3 regions of the Streptomyces sp. NBC_00647 genome follow, and region 1 is predicted to be linked to each of the others. Evidence: riboswitches for the same ligand, from Rfam matches in the RefSeq annotation. Region 1 holds a riboswitch; each other region holds the start of a gene.

Region 1 (4,136 bases):
GCCGGTACGCCGTCCTGTTCGGCGACCCGCAGCTCGCCCTGACCGCCGTGCAGCGCGTTCTCGACGTCACCGCGGAGGAGGTCCAGGAGGTCGCCAAGGCCCGCCTGCGCCCCGACAACCGCGCGGTGCTCGTCTACGAGCCGACCGCACCCGAACCGACCGACGCCGCTGACGAGACCGACGAGGAGGCGGCGAAGTGACCGAGCTCGCCACCATGGACTTCCATCCGCAGCCCCAGGCCGGCAGCCCCAAGCCGTGGGCCTTTCCCGCCCCCGAGCGCGGCACCCTGGACAACGGCCTGACCGTGCTGCGCTGCCATCGCCCCGGCCAGCAGGTCGTCGCCGTCGAGGTGATCCTCGCCGCGCCGCTGGAGGCCGAGCCCACGGGCCTGGACGGCATCGCCACGATCATGGCGCGTGCGTTCTCCGAGGGCACCGACAAGCACTCGGCCGAGGACTTCGCCGCCGAGCTCGAGCGCTGCGGCGCCACGCTCGACGCGCACGCCGACCACCCCGGCGTACGCCTGTCCCTCGAAGTGCCCGTCTCGCGCCTGGCCAAGGCGCTCGGCCTGCTCAGTGACGCCCTGCGGGCACCGGCGTTCGCGGACAGCGAGGTCGAGCGGCTGGTGCGCAACCGGCTCGACGAGATCCCGCACGAGACGGCCAACCCGGCCCGTCGTGCGGCCAAGGAGCTCTCCAAGGAGCTGTTCCCGGCGAGCGCGCGCATGTCGCGCCCGCGCCAGGGCACCGAGGAGACCGTCCAGAAGATCGACTCGGCGGCCGTACGCGCCTTCTACGAGAAGCACGTGCGCCCCGCGACGGCCACCGCCGTCGTGGTCGGCGACCTGACCGGCGTCGACCTCGACGAACTGCTGGGCGACACGCTCGGCTCCTGGACCGGTTCGTCCGCCGAGCCGCGTCCCGTGCCGCCGGTGAACGCCGACGACACCGGCCGCGTGATCATCGTCGACCGCCCGGGCGCCGTCCAGACGCAGTTGCTCATCGGCCGTGTCGGCGCCGACCGGCACGACCGCGTGTGGCCCGCCCAGGTGCTCGGCACGTACTGCCTCGGCGGCACCCTCACCTCGCGCCTCGACCGAGTCCTGCGCGAGGAGAAGGGCTACACCTACGGTGTGCGGGCGTTCGGTCAGGTCCTGCGCGCCGCGCCGGACGGCACGGGCGTCGCGATGCTCGCCATCAGCGGCTCCGTGGACACCCCGAACACCGGTCCGGCGCTCGACGACCTGTGGAAGGTGCTGCGCACCCTCGCGGCCGAGGGGCTGACCGACGCCGAGCGGGACATCGCCGTGCAGAACCTGGTGGGCGTGGCGCCCCTCAAGTTCGAGACGGCGGGGGCTGTCGCGAGCACGCTCGCCGACCAGGTCGAGCAGTACCTGCCGGACGACTACCAGTCGACGCTCTATCAGCAACTGGCCGCCACCGGCACCGTGGAGGCCACCGCGGCCGCCGTGAGCGCGTTCCCGACGGACCGTCTGGTGACTGTCCTGGTCGGCGACGCGGCGCAGATCGAGGAGCCCGTCAAGGCTCTCGGAATCGGTGAAGTCAGCGTGGTGGCCGCCGAGTAGAGCCCGCGCGACGAGGGGGCCCTGGTGACTGAAGAGTCACCAGGGCCCTCTTTTACCCGGACGCCGTCCCCGAGATGTCCGTATTGGTATGGAGGTTGCCCTTCTGCCCTGTGGGATGCGCTACAAAAACCGTGATCTGTTTGTTGTTCGAACGACACCCCGTTTAGCGTCTGTCCGACTGTTCGTCAGGCAGTGCGCCGCGCCCGCGGCACCGGACAGTCATCGCCGAGTCCCCGCGTGGCGCGAGCCATGGGGAGCCGGGGACCCACACGTAGTCCCTGGGGTGAATCGGACGCCCTCCCTGAGGGGGTCCGTAGGAGACCTTCCTGCTCCGAACCCGTCAGCTAACCCGGTAGGCGAGAGGGAAGGAAAGGACCAGCCCCTACATGGCGTTCACCTGTGGCACCGGGAAGCATCGTCGTCCGAACCGGGTGCACAGCACGACCACGAGCGCCGTCGGCGTCGCGGCACTGACCACCACCGGTGTCATCGGAACCCTGGCCGCCCCCGCCTTCGCCGCGGAATCCTCCGTCGAGCAGACCGGGCTGACCCAGGCCATCACCATCGGCGACTCGGTCGCCGACCAGATCGACGCCCAGGCCTTCGCGCAGCAGCGCGCCGCGGACGAGGCCGCCGCGCGGAAGCTGGCCGAGCAGACCGCCCGCAAGCACGCCGCCGAGCAGGCCGCGAAGGCTCGCGAGGACAAGGAGCGCGCCGCCCGCGCGGCCGAGCGCAAGCGCCTGAACACCTTCGTCATGCCGATCACCGGTTCGTACGTCTCCACCGGCTACCAGGCCAGCAGCAGCCTCTGGTCCTCCGGCAGCCACACCGGCGTCGACTTCCACGCCGCGTCCGGCACCTCGGTCCACGCCGTCGGCTCCGGCACGGTCGTCACGGCCGGCTGGGGTGGCGCCTACGGCAATCAAGTCGTGATCAAGATGCACGACGGCACGTACACCATGTACGGCCACCTCTCGTCCATCGGCGTGTCCGTCGGCCAGACGGTCACTCCGGGGCAGCAGATCGCTCTCTCCGGGGACACCGGCAACACCACCGGACCGCACCTTCACTTCGAGGCCCGCACGACCGCCGAGTACGGCTCGGACATGGACCCGGTCGCGTACCTGCGTTCGCACGGCGTCAACGTCTGACGACCGCTTCGCCGCTTCTCCACCGCTTTCGATGCCCCGGCTCACCGAGCCGGGGCATCATCGTTTCCGGAGGCCGTCTGTCCAAAAAATATCCATGGATTCAGGCCTGCCATCGGAAATTCCGGCTTCCTGCAATAGAGTCACTGAACAAGCGTCAATCGATGGCGTTTCGCGGGGATTAAAGCGGAGGTCCGGTCATGCGTATTCCGGCGCACTCGGTATGCACGGCGATCCGTGACGACATTGTCGCGGGTGTCTACGAGCGTGGCGGCCGGCTGACCGAGGAACTGCTCGCGCGGCGCTACGGCGTCTCGCGCGTCCCCGTGCGCGAGGCTCTGCGCACGCTGGAGGCCGAGGGCTTCGTGGTCACCCGCCGGCACGCGGGCGCGTGCGTCGCGGAACCCACCGAGCAGGAGGCGGCGGACCTCCTGGAGATGCGCATGCTGCTGGAGCCGCTGGGTGCCGCGCGGGCCGCCCAGCGGCGCACGGAGGCCCACCTCAAGGTGCTCCGGGGCCTGGTCAGGCTGGGGCAGGAGCGTTCCAGGAGGGGCCACAGCGAGGATCTGCGCTCCCTGGGCGGCTGGTTCCACGAGACGCTCGCACAGGCGTCCGGCAGCCCGGCGCTGACCTCCACGCTCGCCCAGCTGCGACACAAGATCGCCTGGATGTACTCGGTGGAGGCGCCGGCCAACCCCGCGGAGTCCTGGGCGGAGCACGGCGGCATCGTGGACGCGGTCGCCCGCGGCGACAGTGAGCGGGCTCGCGCGATCACGGCCCTGCACGCCGAACGTGCGACGTCCGCGCACCGGCTCCGCTTTCCTGGGGGCGGAGATCGGCCAGAGCGTGTGAGAACTTCGCAACATCCCGTAAACATGACGGGCCCGCGTCATTAACACGGGCGCCGTATACAAAGAGGGATATTCGGCAGGGGCCTATTTCTGATGCCCTTTTGTTCGCGTGCCAGGAATTCAGGCGCGCGCTATTCTCGTGGCCGCACGGCGCGGGTCGCTCGTGCCACCGGAGAATTCCTGAACGAGGTACGGAAAACGGCCGAGCCGCGCCACCCGGAGATGAGGGGTGGCGCGGCTCGGCCGTACGTGTCCTGGGTGCCTTGTGGGCTCAGACGGTCTCGGGGAGCTCGTCGAGCCCCTCGGCGACGAGCCTCGCCAGGCGGTCGAGAGCGGCGTCCGCGCCCTCGGCGTCCGACGCGAGGACGATCTCCTCGCCGCCCTGGGCTCCCAGGCCGAGGACCGCGAGCATGGAGGCCGCGTTGACGGGGTTGCCGTCGGCCTTGGCGATCGTCACGGGGATGCCGGAGGCCGTGGTGGCCCGGACGAAGATGGAGGCGGGGCGGGCGTGGAGGCCCTCGTTCCAGCCGACGTTGACGCGGCGCTCAGCCA
Region 2 (4,136 bases), 2.9 Mb from region 1:
GGTCCTTCACGGCCATGAGTCCCGCCTCCCCAGTACTGGCCCGCCGGTAGGGGCCGTCACGCGCGTACGTCCCCGCACACGGTACGGGACCGAGTGCGGGGACGTACGGACGACGCTTCCTGAGCCTTGCGGGGTCAGTCCTTGAACCGGGGGAACGCCGAGCGGCCGGCGTACACCGCGGCGTCGTCGAGGATCTCCTCGATGCGCAGCAGCTGGTTGTACTTGGCGACGCGCTCGGAGCGGGCCGGGGCGCCGGTCTTGATCTGGCCGCAGTTGGTGGCGACGGCGAGGTCGGCGATCGTGACGTCCTCGGTCTCGCCGGAGCGGTGGGACATCATGCACTTGAAGCCGTTGCGCTGGGCCATCTCGACGGCGTCCAGGGTCTCGGTCAGCGAACCGATCTGGTTGACCTTGACGAGCAGCGCGTTGGCGGCGCCGTCCTCGATGCCGCGGGCCAGACGCTCCGGGTTGGTGACGAACAGGTCGTCGCCGACGATCTGGACCTGGTGGCCGAGCTTGTCGGTGAGGACCTTCCAGCCGGCCCAGTCGTCCTCGAAGAGCGGGTCCTCGATGGAGACGAGCGGGTACGCCGCCACGAGCTCCTCGTAGTACTCGGTCATCTCGGCGGCCGAGCGGGACTTGCCCTCGAACTCGTACTTGCCGTCCTTGTAGAACTCGGACGCGGCGACGTCGAGGGCGAGCGCGATCTGCTCGCCGGGGACGTAACCGGCCTGCTTGATGGCCTCGAGGATGAGGTCCAGCGCGGCGCGGTTGGAGTCCAGGTTCGGGGCGAAGCCGCCCTCGTCGCCGAGGCCGGTGGACAGGCCCTTGGACTTCAGGACGGACTTGAGGGTGTGGTAGACCTCGGTGCCCCAGCGCAGGGCCTCGGAGAAGGACTCCGCGCCGATCGGGGCGATCATGAACTCCTGGATGTCCACGTTCGAGTCGGCGTGCGAGCCGCCGTTCAGGATGTTCATCATCGGAACGGGCAGCAGGTGCGCGTTCGGGCCGCCCAGGTAGCGGAAGAGCGGCAGGTCGGACGCCTCGGAAGCGGCGTGCGCGACGGCGAGCGAGACGCCGAGGATGGCGTTGGCGCCGAGCGAGCCCTTGTTGTCGGTGGCGTCCAGGTCGAACATCGCCTGGTCGATCAGCCGCTGCTCGGTGGCGTCGTAGCCGACGAGCTCCGGGCCGATCTGCTCGATGACGGCGAGGACGGCCTTCTCGACACCCTTGCCCTGGTAGCGGTTCGGGTCACCGTCGCGGAGCTCGATGGCCTCGAAGGCTCCGGTGGAGGCGCCGGACGGAACGGCGGCACGACCCGTGCTGCCGTCGTCGAGGCCGACCTCGACCTCGACCGTGGGGTTGCCTCGGGAGTCCAGGATTTCCCGGGCTACGACGACGTCGATGGACGGCACGAGCATCTCCTTCTGGGATGTGACGCGGGTACGCAGGACTTGCCAGCCCTGCGGGATGAGCCTAACCGGCCCGGGGGGATCGGCCAGCCGATCGACCACCCCTTGGGCAGAACTGAGGGTACATATTGTTCCTGAACGGAACAAAAAAAGAAATGAAAAACCCCGCTCCGGTGCATGCGGGGGAACAAGCACCGGAGCGGGGAGCCCGTGGGGACGGGGACCCTCACCAGGCCTTCCGGATGGAGGCCCGGCCTGCGAGGGGAGCTGTCATTCAGCGCGACTGGGGCTGCGCGCGCGGACCGGATGCGGTCGCCGTCCGCCGAGGGCGACCACGTGGGGCCGGTGCGCGGCCCCGATCAGCCGAGGTGCAGCTGCTGGCCCGGGTAGATGAAGTCGGCGTCGGCGACGATGTCCTTGTTCAGCTTGAACAGCTTCTGCCAGCCGCCCTTGACGTGCTTCTTCTCGGCGATCGAGCTGAGGGTGTCACCCTTGACGACCTTGTACTCGCCGTCACCCTTCTTGACCTTCTTGCCGGTCGGGGTGGTGACGGTCTTCTGGGCGGCCGGACGCTCCGCGGAACGGGAGGCGGGCTGCTCCGTCGTACGGGTGGTGGTGCCCTGCGAGGCGCTCGGCGAGGAGGAGCCGGAGGGGGTCGACGGGGTCGAGGTGTCGCCGCCGTACGCGGCGCTCGACAGGCCGACGCCGCAGGTCGGCCAGGCGCCCTTGCCCTGTCCGGCGAGGACCTTCTCGCCGATGGCGATCTGCTGCGACTTCGAGGCCTGGTCGGCGGTGGAGGCGTAGGCGGTGCCGCCGTACGCGGCCCAGGTGGAGGCCGAGAACTGCAGGCCGCCGTAGTAGCCGTTGCCGGTGTTGATCGACCAGTTGCCGCCGGCCTCGCACTGGGCGACGGCGTCCCACTCGGAAGCGGTGGCGGCGGAGGCGTTGCCGGCCGCCATCAGCGGAGCGGCGATGGCGACACCGGTGACACCGGCGAGCGTGGCGACGCGGGTGGCCTTGTTCGGACGGCGGTGCTTGCCCTTGCTGGAAAACAGCATGGAGTGATCCCCTCACCGACGCCTGCGAGGTGAGCTGTCGGGTTCGGGCCGGTTGAGTTGCCCGGCCGCGCGCCTTCGGCCCCTTCTCCAGGACGTCCGACACGCGACTTAACCCCAAGCCGTTCCGGATGTCTCTCAACTCCCGGACGCGGCGCTTACCTTGGGTCCCCCGCTCCTGCCTACGGCGCATGACGCGACGACTGTTCCCGTACGGCCGCTGGCAGGATTCGGCGTTGTGACCGTCGGGGCCCGCTGTGGCGAGCGGTCACGACCGTAAGCAGTCGATCGGCGGATTTTCAAAGACGATCAGGGCTTCTGAGACCCATCTCTCACTCGCGCCAAACCGGACATTCCACAGCGAACCGTGACGTGAACTCCCGCTACTTTTCGACCGTTTCGGTAGCAACAGACAGGCTCTGACCGGGAACGATGAGGTCGGGATCGGCGCCGACCGTGTCCTCGTTCGCGACGTACAGGTCGGACCATCCGCCTTCGAGGTCAAGGGCGTCGGCGATGCTCCAGAGGTTGTCCCCGGTGCGCACGACGTACGAGCCGTCCGTGGCGTCGCGCGAGGCACTCGAGCCGCGCGAGGCGTGCCGCCCCGAGGCGCTGTCCGTGCGGTCGTCGGCTGCACCGGCCGTCGCGTCCTCGTCGGCACTGTCGCCGCGGTGCCGCCCGGCACTGGAGCTCGTGTCGTCGGAGGCATCCGAAGAGGTGCCGCTCTGCCCCGACTTGTCCGACTTGCCGCCCTTGGCTTTCACCTTGTCCGAGCTGTCGGAATCCTGTGAGGCGCGGGGCTTCGCGGTGTTGTCCGTCACGTCCGGAGAGTCGCCCGAATCGGACGAACCGGACGGGGTGGAGGAAGGGCGCGAGTTGGGCGTAATCGACAATCCGGACGAACCGGGGCTGATCGAGTCGCCCGAGTCGCCGTCGTCGGCCGACGAGTCGTCAGCCACACCCGTGTCGACATGCACCTCGCCCGAGTCCGCGCTGAGCCCGGAGAGCGGTCCGCAGGTCGGCCAGGCCGCGAGCCCCTGGTCGTCGAGCACCTTCTCGGCCACGGCTATCTGCTGCGAACGGCTGGCCTGGTCGGCTCTCGGGGCGTACTCGAGACCGCCGTACGCCTCCCAGTCGTCCTGGGTCAGCTGCAGCCCGCCGTAGTACCCGTTGCTGTTGTCGGCGCTCCACGCGCCGCCGCTCTCGCACTGTGCCACCCGGTCCCAGGTGGTTCCGTCGGCCGCGCTCGCACTCGTCGCGCCGAGCAACGGGATGGCGATCGCCGATCCGGTCACCCCTGCGGCGACGATGAGGGCCGGGGCCTGACGGGGGCGACGGTGACGGCCGTTCCCGGAGAGCATGCGGAAGCCTTTCGCGTGACAGCAGGTGACTACGGGCATCCTGCGAAGTAAGAAGCGCAGGTGCCGCGTTGATGGGTGAACGTAGCCGGACTCGAACGCTTGTCACAAGTCGATGCAGTACAGATCACGTGAAGATCACAGATTTGATGGATCGTCATGTTCCGGTAGCCGGAAGGGTGCTCTTTCCGGTATTCGGAAGAACCTCTTCGACAGGGGTGGCGAAGGGTCGCCGATGGACCGATCAAGGACTATTTGACCGGGGTGAACTCCACTGGAAGCGTGCGCAATCCGCGCATAATGAGCCCTCC
Region 3 (4,136 bases), 2.4 Mb from region 1:
AAGGCCAAGGGCCGGAACTCGGATTCACGAGTTCCGGCCCTTGGTGTTGTGCCCTCCGGCCGGTTCTCCGCGGAATCGTTCGCCTCCCGGCCGGTGCTGCGGACAGGTCCACCTCCGGCCACCGGTGACGTCCCCCGGTCGGGCCACACGGGTCGCCCGCCGTCCCCGCTCCCGGTCTTCTGGACGGGTGGGGCAGCCAGGAGGTGAGCAGCGAACCGGAGAACCGCGTGACCGCGCCGACGGGTCGTCGCCCGGGGGCGCCCGGCTGCCCGGTCCGGCGGGAGCGGCTCCCCGCAGGATCTCCTTCGCGCGCACCTTGCTCCGGACCCTGCCGGTGCTGCTCGTGGTCGCCGGGATCATCTACGACTACTTCACGCCGTCGGACTTCACCGCGGCCCCCCTCTTCACGGCCGCGCCCCTGGTCGCCGCGTCCCTCTATTCGCTGCGCGGCACCGTCCTCACCGGCGTTCTCGCCGTCGGCGCGGTGCTGCTGGTCCACTACCTGCTCGACATCGCCCTGAAGGTCGACGCGGTCACCGAATCGGTCACCGTGGCGACGGCCGCCGTGCTCGCGGCCCTCATCAACATCCTCGTCCGGCGCAGCGACGAGCGGCTCGCCTCCGTGCGGGAGATCGCCGAGTTCGCGCAGCGTGCCGTGCTGCCCGAGCCCGAGGCGCGGATCGACGGCCTCGACGTCGCGGCGCGGTACGAGGCGGCGCAGGCGGACGCGTTCATCGGCGGTGACCTGTACGCGGTGCAGGACTCGCCGTACGGCGTGCGGATGGTCGTCGGCGACGTACGCGGGAAGGGGATGGCCGCCGTCGCCGCCGTCGCCGTCGTGATCGGGGCGTTCCGGGAGGCGGCCGAGCAGGAGGAGTCCCTGGTGGCGGTCGCACGGCGCCTGGAGCGGGCGCTGACGCGCCCGGGCACGCGGCACGAGAGCCCCGACGCGTTCGAGGAGTTCACCACCGCCGTCCTCGCGGAGATCCCGGGCGACGAGGACATCGTGCGCATCGTCAACCGCGGCCATCCGCCGCCCCTGCTCCTGCATCCCGACGGCACGATCGTCGCGCTCGTCGCCGAGTCCTTCGCGCTGCCCCTCGGGATGGGCGAGCTGGGGACCTGGCCCGACCGCGTGCTGACGGCCCGCTTTCCGCGCGGGACGACGATGCTCCTGCACACCGACGGTCTGTCCGAGGCCCGCGATCCGCGCGGGGAGTTCTACGATCCGGCCGAGCGGCTGGCGGGACGGGCCTTTCCCGGCCCCGACGCGCTGCTGACCGCCCTCGCCGAGGAGGTCCGCCGGCACACCGGCGGCGCCCTGACGGACGACATGGCGCTGCTCGCCGTCCGGCGCGTCTGAGGTGGGCCCGGCGAGCGGTCCAGGGGCTGCTCGGGGGTCGTCACCCGCGACGCGTACGGCCTTCTCGACCGTTGTCACGAGGAGTGATCGGACGATGCCCCTCCGCATAACATCTGACGCACCGTCAAATAAATCCGTGCCGATGCCGGGTGGTCAACTCGCCCGTTTTTCATCGTCCATGACCCCAAAGTCCTGGCCAAAAGCTGTTAATGATCAGTCGGAACAGCTTGGAATCCGGTGCCTGAGTCTATTAACGTTCGATAACGCAGCGCGGTCGTCCCAGCCGTCACAAGAGATGGCTCCGTGCGCACGTGCCGAATCCTGCAAAGGAACCGGGGAACCACCTACTTGGGGTGAATCGAGCGTATTGCGCCGTGGAAGCACGGTGGTTATACGCGCGTAGGAGACCTTCCTGCTCCGAACCCGTCAGCTAACCCGGTAGGCGACAGGGAAGGAAAGGAGTGCGCCCACGTGGCGTCCAACCGGCCTGCTCAGCCAACCTCGTTCGCGCCGAATGACACTCACACCTTCGGCTATGCCTCCGGCAAGGACGAGGGAACCTGGGAAGAGTGGAACCCCACCGAGGATTCCGTTCTTCCCGTCCGCGGCCGGCACCGCGTAGGCAAGCAGCGCGGCGGAGGACTCGCCCGCAGCTCCACCGTTCTCGGCGTGGGTGTCATAGCCGCCGTCGGTGCGGGTGGCATGGCCACCGCCGCGCCGGGCAAGGCGCCCGTCTCGATCTCGCTGCCCGACCTGTCGTCGGTCACCGAGTCCGCCAAGGCCCTGATATCGGACGGCGGATCCAGCGCTCCCAAGGGTTCCACCACTCCGCTGACGAGCGCCGGTCTGACCAGCGTCGACACGGCGCAGGGCGCCACGGACGCCGGTGAGGCGCTGCGCGCCCGCATCATGCAGCAGGCCGAGTCGCAGCAGAACCAGGTCGACACCGCCGCCCAGCAGGCCGCCCAGGCCGCCGCCGCGAAGAAGGCCGTCGCGCTCGCCGCCAAGCAGCAGGACGACGCGGAGGCCAAGGCCGCCGCGGTGAAGAAGAAGGCGGAGGACGCGGCCAAGGCGAAGGCCGAGGCCGAGCGCCTCGCCGAGCTCGCCAAGAGCTACTCGCTGCCGACCTCCTCGTACACCCTGACCTCGACCTTCGGCGAGGCCGGCTCCATGTGGTCCTCCGGGTACCACACCGGACTGGACTTCGCGGCGCCCACCGGAACGCTCATCAAGGCGATCCACAGCGGCACCATCACGGAGGCCGGCTGGGCCGGATCGTACGGCTACCGCACGATCCTCACCCTCGACGACGGTACGGAGCTGTGGTTCTGCCACCAGTCGTCCATCAGCGTCAGCGTGGGCCAGAAGGTCGCCACCGGTGATGTCATCGGGCGCGTCGGTGCGACGGGCAATGTCACCGGGCCGCACCTGCACCTCGAGGTGCACCCCGGCGGCGCCGCCACCGGCATCGACCCGATGGCGTGGCTCCAGAGCAAGGGCCTCAACCCCTGACCCGTACGACTTCCGACCCGTACGGGCTCCTGATCCCGTACGAGCTCTGAGCCGTATGACCTCTGAGCCGTACGCGCGCTGATCCGTACGCGCGACCCCTCATGCCCGAGGGTTCGTGGTCCGTGTGCCTCGCGGCGCGTGCGGCTCCTGGCCGTACGCGCGGCTCTCCTTGTCTCCGGCGGTCCTGACGACACCCCCCCGACGTCAGGGCTGCCGGTCCGCCGTGTGTGGACGCACCCTCTCACCAGGCCCGCAGGAGTGGGTGCGGAATACATGCATCAGGTGGGGGCGTTGACGTCGGGCATGACTTCTCTTCGCAAGCTCGGTTCGTCCGACCTCGAGGTCTTCCCGCTCTCCCTCGGTGGCAACGTCTTCGGCTGGACGGCCGACGAGACCCGGTCCTTCGCGGTGCTCGACGCCTACGCGGCCGCCGGCGGCAACTTCCTCGACACGGCCGACTCCTACTCGTCGTGGGTCGAGGGCAACGAGGGCGGCGAGTCCGAGACCATCATCGGCAAGTGGCTGAAGACCCGCGGCAACCGCGCGGACATCGTGGTCGCCACGAAGGTCAGCCAGCACCCCGCGTACCCGGGCCTGTCCGGCGCCAACATCAAGGCCGCGGCCGACGCGTCGCTGCGCCGCCTGGGTACCGACCACATCGACCTCTACTACACGCATTTCGACAAGCCTGAGGTGCCGGTCGACGAGATCATCGGCGCCCTCGACGAGCTGGTGACGGCGGGCAAGGTGCGGCACATCGCCGCCTCCAACATCTCGCCCGAGCGGCTCCTGGAGTCCCTGGAGTTCTCCGACCGCGAGGGCCTCGCGCGATATGTCGCGCTCCAGCCGCAGTACAACCTGGTCTCGCGCGACACCTACGAGGGCGCCCGGCGGGACATCGCCTCCCGGGCCGGCCTGGCCGCCGTCCCCTACTTCGGGCTCGCCGCCGGCTTCCTCACCGGCAAATACCGCCCGGGCACGACGGTCGACTCGCCCCGCGCGGGGGCCGCGGCCAAGCACCTCGACACGGAACGCGGGCAGCGGGTCCTCGCCGCCCTCGACGAGGTGGCCGAGGCCCATGGCACCGAGGTCGCGACGGTCGCCCTCGCCTGGCTGGCCGCCCAGCCGACGGTCGCCGCGCCGATCGCCTCCGCCCGGACGCTGGAGCAGCTCCCGGCCCTGCTGGGGGTCGCGGACCTGGTCCTGACGGACGACGAACTGACGCGGTTGTCCAAGGCGTCGGCGTAACCGCCGGAGGACA

The links. Region 1 has a riboswitch for cyclic di-AMP ahead of OG788_RS32855 (M23 family metallopeptidase). Riboswitches for the same ligand answer to the same signal wherever they lie in the genome.
Positions count from the first base shown of each region.
Region 2: linked by a shared signal. The riboswitch ahead of OG788_RS19875 (transglycosylase family protein) and the one ahead of OG788_RS32855 (M23 family metallopeptidase) in region 1 are both predicted to bind cyclic di-AMP.
Region 3: linked by a shared signal. The riboswitch ahead of OG788_RS22345 (M23 family metallopeptidase) and the one ahead of OG788_RS32855 (M23 family metallopeptidase) in region 1 are both predicted to bind cyclic di-AMP.

Region 1 is NZ_CP109040.1:7,468,834-7,472,969, forward strand. Features, by position in the region: gene OG788_RS32845 (pitrilysin family protein) at 1-200, shown strand, start outside; gene OG788_RS32850 (M16 family metallopeptidase) at 197-1,585, shown strand; cyclic di-AMP (ydaO/yuaA leader) riboswitch at 1,799-1,959, shown strand; gene OG788_RS32855 (M23 family metallopeptidase) at 1,972-2,736, shown strand; gene OG788_RS32860 (GntR family transcriptional regulator) at 2,934-3,629, shown strand; gene OG788_RS32865 (HPr family phosphocarrier protein) at 3,856-4,136, opposite strand, start outside.
Region 2 is NZ_CP109040.1:4,562,781-4,566,916, forward strand. Features, by position in the region: gene OG788_RS19865 (septum formation initiator family protein) at 1-16, opposite strand, end outside; gene eno (phosphopyruvate hydratase) at 135-1,421, opposite strand; gene OG788_RS19875 (transglycosylase family protein) at 1,772-2,470, opposite strand; cyclic di-AMP (ydaO/yuaA leader) riboswitch at 2,475-2,667, opposite strand; gene OG788_RS19880 (transglycosylase family protein) at 2,851-3,828, opposite strand; gene OG788_RS19885 (cytochrome P450) at 4,077-4,136, opposite strand, start outside.
Region 3 is NZ_CP109040.1:5,107,156-5,111,291, reverse strand. Features, by position in the region: gene OG788_RS22350 (PP2C family protein-serine/threonine phosphatase) at 188-1,363, shown strand; cyclic di-AMP (ydaO/yuaA leader) riboswitch at 1,666-1,823, shown strand; gene OG788_RS22345 (M23 family metallopeptidase) at 1,835-2,875, shown strand; gene OG788_RS22340 (aldo/keto reductase) at 3,179-4,123, shown strand.